2 regions of the Rhodoplanes sp. P11 genome follow, and region 1 is predicted to be linked to the other one. Evidence: riboswitches for the same ligand, from Rfam matches in the RefSeq annotation. Region 1 holds a riboswitch; the other holds the start of a gene.
What was found. A riboswitch is a leader RNA that binds a small molecule or an ion and turns the genes downstream of it on or off. The one in region 1 is predicted to bind cobalamin.
Positions count from the first base shown of each region.

Region 1 (3,394 bases):
GCCTCGCCGCGCATGCGCGAGAAGCTGTCGAGCACCGCCGGCATCAGCATCGCCTTGCGCGACTGATAATCCTTCGCCCGCGCATTGCCGACGACCCGCCCCTGCACCACGATCTGGGCGCCCACCTCGCTCTGCGGCTTGAGCAGCACCGGATTCATGTGGACGCTCGGCGGCACGCGGGCGGCGCGCGCCTGGAGCGCCTGAGCGCGGCCGATCTCGCCGCCGTCGGCGGTGACGGCGGCGTTGTTCGACATGTTCTGCGGCTTGAACGGCCGCACCACCAGGCCGCGCCCGGTGAGCAGACGGGCGAGGCCGGCGACGATCAGCGACTTGCCGACGTCGGAGCCGGTGCCCTGGAACATCAGCGCGCGTGGCATGTCACATGAGCCATGACACAGCAGAGCCTCTCCCACCCTCTGCCCTTGTGGGAGAGGGGAAGAGGCTACGGTGCGGCCGAGCAAGCGACGTGATCAATACTCGATCCCCGCCTGCGTCTTCACGCCGGCCGCGAAGTGGTGCTTCACCAGCGTCATCTCGGTGACGAGATCGGCCGCCTCGGTCAACGCCGGCTTGGCGTTGCGGCCGGTGACGACGACGTGGAGATCCGGACGACGCTCCGACAGCCGCGCCACCACCTCGTCGAGCGGCAGATAGTCGTAGCGCAGCGCGATGTTCAGCTCGTCGAGAATCAGGAGCCCGATCGACGCATCGTCCATCAGGCCGACGGCGATCTCCCAGGCGCGGCGGCAGGCGGCGATGTCGCGCGCCTTGTCCTGCGTCTCCCAGGTGAAGCCCTCGCCCGCCGTGTGCCAGACCACGCGATCCCCGAAGCTCTCCAGCGCGGCCTGCTCGCCGGTCGGCCGGCTCTTGATGAACTGCACCACGCCGACCCGCCGGCCATGGCCGAGCGCCCGCAGGGCGAGCCCGAACGCGGCCGTCGACTTGCCCTTGCCGGGGCCGGTGTGAACGAGCAGCAGGCCCTTCTCGATGGTCTTGGCCGCCACCTCCGCATCCTGCACGGCCTTGCGCTTCTGCATCTTGTCGCGGTGACGGGCCGCCGCGTCGGGGGGCACGTCGGGCGTTTCCTCGGGGGTCTCGTGGGTCATGGTGTCCTCGGTCTGTCGGTCCGGACAGGATCACACCGGACCCCGATGGGCAACCGCGCCGGCCGTCACCGATCGCGCCCTCCGCGTCGCGTGTCGGGACGGCACCCGATTGACAGTCCCGCCGATCCGCCCCACAGATCCGGCACCGACGGTGTCCCGGCCGAGGCCGGGACGTGTCCGTCCATGGATACCGTCCGGCGGTGCCGGGCGTTTCTGCGGGCGGAACACGAGGGAATGCCGGGCACGGCCGACCGGAAACGGGCGGTCGCGATGCCGGAGCTGCCCCCGCAACTGTGAGCGGCGAGCCTGCGCCGAAGCCACTGGGGTCCGAACCATGTGTTCGTCCTGGGAAGGCGGCGAAGGCGACGACCCGCGAGCCAGGAAACCTGCCGTCGCCTGCTGAGTCGCCGTTCCGGGCGGGGTGCCCCGGAGGGTCTGTCGGCCGATCGGAGTGCAGGTCCGCTCGCCGCTCGCATCGGAGGCCACCGCCTCCGTACGATGACGGGCATGGCATGAACGACCCCCCCTTCCCCGCCGCCACAGGTGCGACTCGGCTGGATGCGCCTCCTCCGGATGTGCCCGCGACGCTGTTCGTCTGCGTCACCTGTCGGCTCGCCCCCGACGAGACGGAGCCGCGCGCCGGCCGCCGGATGCACGACGCCATGGTCGCGGCGCGGCAGCGCCATCCCGACGCCGCTCGCCTCGCCGTCGTTCCGGTCGAGTGCCTGTCGAACTGCAATCGCGCCTGCACGGTCGCCTTCGCGAGCCCCGGCCGCTGGACCTATGTGCACGGCGATCTCGCGCCGGAAGCAGCCGACGACGTCGTGGCCGGGGCCGTCCTCTACGCCGGTACGGCCGACGGGCTGGTGCCGTGGCGCCAGCGTCCCGAGCGCCTGCGCAAGGGCGTGATCTCCCGCGTGCCGCCGCTGCCGGAGCACGGCACTTCTCCCTCTCCCCGCCCGCGGGGAGAGGGTCGGGGTGAGGGGCAGCCTGGCGCGACCGTTTCGCCCCCTCACCCTGCCCCCGTACTTTCGGCGCGTGGCCCGACCTCTCCCCGCCCGCGGGGAGAGGAAGCGACCTGAGAGGACCCGATGTCGCTGGAAAAAATCCCCGTCACCATCGTCACCGGCTTCCTGGGTGCCGGCAAGACCAGCCTGGTCCGCCACCTGATGGAGAACCCGCAGGGCCGCCGCCTCGCCGTGCTGGTCAACGAGTTCGGCGACGTCGGCATCGACGGCGAGATCCTCAAGGGCTGTGCCGATCCGACCTGCCCGGCCGACGCCATCGTCGAGCTGACCAACGGCTGCCTGTGCTGCACGGTCGCCGACGAGTTCGTGCCGACCATCACGGCGCTGCTCGCCCGCCCGACGCCGCCCGACCACATCCTGATCGAGACCTCCGGCCTGGCGCTGCCGAAGCCGCTGCTCAAGGCGTTCGACTGGCCGGACCTGCGCACCCGCATCACCGTCGACGGCGTCATCGCGGTCGCCGATGCCGAGGCGGTGGCGGACGGCCGCTTCGCGCCCGATCCGGCGGCGGTCGCCGACCAGCGCCGCGCCGACGAGAGCATCGATCACGACACCCCGCTCGGTGAGGTGTTCGAGGATCAGGTCGCCTGCGCCGACATCGTCATCCTCAACAAGACCGATCTCGTCGACGCGCCGGCGCTCGTCAAGGCGCGCGACACCGTGCAGGCCGAGCTGCCGCGGAGAATCCCGGTGGTCGAGGCGCGCGAGGGCCGCGTCGATCCGCGCGTCGTGCTCGGACTCGGCGCCGCCGCCGAGACCGATCTGGAGGCACGGAAGACTCATCACGAGGACCACGAGGCGCACGACCACGACGACTTCGAGACCGTGGTGGTGACGCTGCCCGAGCACGCCTCGGCGGACGCCGTGGTGGCCCGGGTCGAGGCGGTCGCCCGCCAGCACGGCGTGCTGCGCGCCAAGGGCTACGTGGCGATCACCGGCAAGCCGATGCGGCTCCTCGTGCAGGGCGTCGGCACTCGCGTGCGGGCGCAGTTCGACCGGCCGTGGCCGGCCGAAACGCCGCGCCTCTCCCGCCTCGTCGTCATCGGCGAGAAGGGCTTCGATCAGGCCGCGGTCACCGCCGCGTTGCAGAGCCCCGCCTGATGCACATCCTGCTCCGCGAGAAGCACGGCCTGGAAGAAGCGGCGGCCGCCGAGGATCTCGGCCAGTCGCCCGCCGATCTCGTCGTGCTGTCGTTCGCGGACAGCGATCTCGGCGCCTTCGCGGCGGGCTGGCGCGCCGGGCGCGACGCGCTGCCGAGCC
Region 1 is NZ_CAXWGY010000021.1:165,012-168,405, forward strand. It holds gene ACFQUV_RS23575 (cobyric acid synthase) at 1-377, opposite strand, end outside; gene cobO (cob(I)yrinic acid a,c-diamide adenosyltransferase) at 471-1,106, opposite strand; cobalamin riboswitch at 1,288-1,515, shown strand; gene ACFQUV_RS23585 (DUF1636 family protein) at 1,619-2,188, shown strand; gene cobW (cobalamin biosynthesis protein CobW) at 2,198-3,235, shown strand; gene cobN (cobaltochelatase subunit CobN) at 3,235-3,394, shown strand, end outside.

Region 2 (3,394 bases), on a different contig from region 1:
GGTCGAGCGACGCCACCGGCTCGTCGGCGAGCACCACCGGCGCCTCGACGGCGAGCATGCGGGCGAGCGCGACGCGGCTGCGCTCGCCGCCCGACAGCGCCGTGACGCGACGGTCCGCGAAGGCGACCACGTCGGCGGCCCGCATGGCGCGGTCGACCGCCTCGGCGTCGCGGCGGCCGAGCCGGGCCGGATCGGTGGCGCCGTGCGGATAGCGGCCGAGCGCCACGATGTCGCGCACCGGCAGCGGCCAGTGCACCACATGGCCCTGCGGCAGATAGGCGAAGCGGCGGGCGCGCTCGCGGGCCGAGAGCCCGCCCATGTCGTCGCCGCCGAGCATCACCCGGCCCTGCGCCGGCACCAGCCCGGCTAGTGCCCGGAGCAGCGAGGTCTTGCCGGCCCCGTTGGGACCGACCAGCGCCGCGAGGTGGCCGCGCGGCAGCGCCAGCGAGACGTCGTGAACCACCGGGCGGCCGCCGAGGGCGACCCGCAGACCGTCGGCGACCAGATAGGGTGCGGCGCTCATCCGAGCCCGCCCCCGAGGGCGCGGCGCTCCCGCATGATCAGCCACAGGAAGAAGGGGACGCCGATCAGCGCCGTCAGCACGCCGACCCGGACGCTGGTGGTGGCCGGCAGCAGCCGCACCGCGATGTCGGCGGACAACAGCAGCGCGGCGCCGCCCAGGGCGCTCGGCAGCATCAGCCGCGCCGGATCGTAGCCGACCAGCGGCCGCACCAGATGCGGCCCGATCAGCCCGATGAAGCCGATGGTGCCGGACACCGCGACCGAGCCGCCGACGCCGAGCGCCACCCCGAGAATGACGAGGAGACGGGTGCGGGCGACGTCGACCCCGAGGCTCGCCGCCGCCTCCTCGCCGAGGCCGAGTGGCCGGAAGGCGTGGCGCTGCGACGCCAGCACGGCGGCGCCCGCCACGATGAACGGCAGGGCCAGCACCACATGGCGCAGGCTGCGATCCTCCAGCGAGCCCAGCAGCCAGAACGAGATCTCCAGGGCCGCGAACGGATTGGGCGCCAGATTCATGGTCAGCGCCGTGCCGGCGCCGGCGAGGCTCGACAGCGCGAGACCGGACAGGATGAGGAGCAGCAGCGAGGCGTTGCGGCCGGCGACCACGAGCAGGGCGAAGACCGACACGAAGGCGGCCGCGATGGCGGCGATCGGCAGCACGAAGGACAGGACGTCGGCAAGCCCGGTGGCGATCACCAGCACGGCGCCCAGCGCCGCCGCCTGCGGGGCGCCGAACAGCTCGGGCGCCGCCAGCGGGTTGCGCAACAGCCCCTGGAGCGCCGCTCCCGACAGGCCGAGCGAGGCGCCCACCGCGGCCGCCAGGATGGCCCGCGGCAGCCGGATCTCCTGGACGATGATGCGGGTCTCCTCGGTGCCGCCGCCGGCGAGCGCCGCCAGCACGGCGCCGGGCGACACTCTCACCGGGCCGATGCCGAGCGACAGCAGCAGCAGGAGGACGACCAGGCTGCCCAGCAGCAGCACCGGAAGCCGTTCGAGGACGCGCAGCCGCACCCCGGTGGTGCCGGCCGTCGTTGCCGCATCGGTGCCGTCCAAGACGCTTCCTCCGTCGACCCGCCGTCGAACGAGCGCAAAACCGGGCAGGCGTGGAGCGCGAGCGGACGCGCGGGCCTGCCGTCGCCGGCCGGTCTCCTGGCTCGCGGATCGGGTCGTCCGCCTTCCCGGCCCCCGGGGTGGGGACCAGTGGCATCGGGACGATAGGCTCCGCTCACAGTTGCGGGGGCAGCCGCGGACTTGGGCGCAGTCCAAAGGACGAGCCCGCACCGCGTTCCCGTTTCACCTCTCGGTCGAGAGGCACCGGCGACGAGCCATATAACCATGCGGGCCGCGGCCGCACAAGGACGCGAGCCGGCCCGGCCGCCCCTGGAATCCGCAGCCGGCGCGGTATGATGGCGGTGATTCCGTCGCGGCCGGGCCGCCGCGCGGGCGACGCAACCGACCGAGCCCGCAGCCAATCCCGATGCTCGACTTCGCCGACCGCAGCCTCGTCCTCGTCGTCGCCGCCTGCCTGGAGGCGGCGGTCGCCTATCCGGACCCGCTGTTCCGGGCGATCGGCCATCCGGTGACGTGGCTCGGCGCCGTGATCGCCACCCTCGATCGGCGGCTCAACCGCCCCGACATCGCGGACGCGAGGCGGCGGGCCGCCGGCGTCGCCACCGTGGTCCTGCTGCTCGGGCTGGCGATCGCGGCCGGGCTGGTGATCGAGGCGATCGCGGTGGCGACGGCACCGCTCGGCGCCGTGCTGGCGGTGCTCGCCGCGACCAGCCTGATCGCCACCGGCAGCCTCGATCGCCATGTCGCCGCGGTCGCCCGGGCGCTCGACCAGGACGGCCTCGCCGGGGGTCGCCGCGCGGTCGCCCGCATCGTCGGCCGCGATCCCGCCACCCTCGACGCCGCCAGCGTCGCCCGCGCCGCCATCGAGAGCCTGGCCGAGAACGCCTCCGACGGCGTCACCGCGCCGGCCTTCTGGTTCCTGGTCGGCGGCCTGCCCGGCATGCTGGCCTACAAGGCGGTCAACACGGCCGACAGCATGATCGGCCACAAGACGCCGCGCCACCGCGCCTTCGGCTTCGCGGCGGCGCGCCTCGACGACCTCGTCAACCTGCCGGCGTCGCGGCTGACCGGGCTGATGCTGGTCGCCGCCGCCGCGGTGGTGCCGGGCGCCTCGGCGGCCGGGGCCTGGCGGGCGATGCGGCGTGACGCCCGCCGCCACACCTCGCCCAATGCCGGCTGGCCGGAGGCCGCCATGGCGGGGGCGCTGGGCCTGCGGCTCGCCGGTCCGCGGATCTATGGCGGCATCGGCGTCGACGCCGCCTGGATGGGCGACGGCCGCGCCGAGGCGACCGCCGACGACATCGTCCGGGCGCTGCGGCTCTACCGGGTGGCCTACACGGGTGCTGTCGCGCTCGTCGCCGCGGCGGCGCTGCTGCTCGTCGTCTGATACGAGATCCGGCTGATCCGTTGGATGGTCATTCCGGAAGCGGCGAAGCGGCTGTCCGGAATCCAGCCGAGAGTCCAGAGTCTGCCGCGCGATGACGTGTTTCGCTGGGTTCCGGGTTCGCGGGCTGGTCGCCCGCGCCCCGGAACGACGGCGAACTAATCACCCGGAAACAGTCTGAGCCGGCGCCGAGAGAGCGCCCGTCACCGCGGCGACGTCGGCCTCGAGGCCGAAGACGCGCGCCGCATTGGTCGACACCATCGCCCGGATCGCCGCGTCGTCGTAGCCGAGATCGAGGCAGAGCCGGACCCCGCGGCGGAATCCTTCGAGCGGCGAGAACACGCCGGTCTGACCCAGATCGGAGCACAGGATGGTGCGGTCGACGCCGGCCGCGTCGATCAGCGCCCGCAGGTCCTC
Region 2 is NZ_CAXWGY010000001.1:654,710-658,103, reverse strand. It holds gene ACFQUV_RS02975 (ABC transporter ATP-binding protein) at 1-523, opposite strand, end outside; gene ACFQUV_RS02970 (iron ABC transporter permease) at 520-1,533, opposite strand; cobalamin riboswitch at 1,644-1,856, opposite strand; gene cbiB (adenosylcobinamide-phosphate synthase CbiB) at 2,000-2,980, shown strand; gene ACFQUV_RS02960 (DUF6282 family protein) at 3,140-3,394, opposite strand, start outside.
Region 2: it holds a riboswitch for cobalamin, as region 1 does, so the genes downstream of both, ACFQUV_RS02970 (iron ABC transporter permease) here and ACFQUV_RS23585 (DUF1636 family protein) in region 1, are expected to answer to the same signal.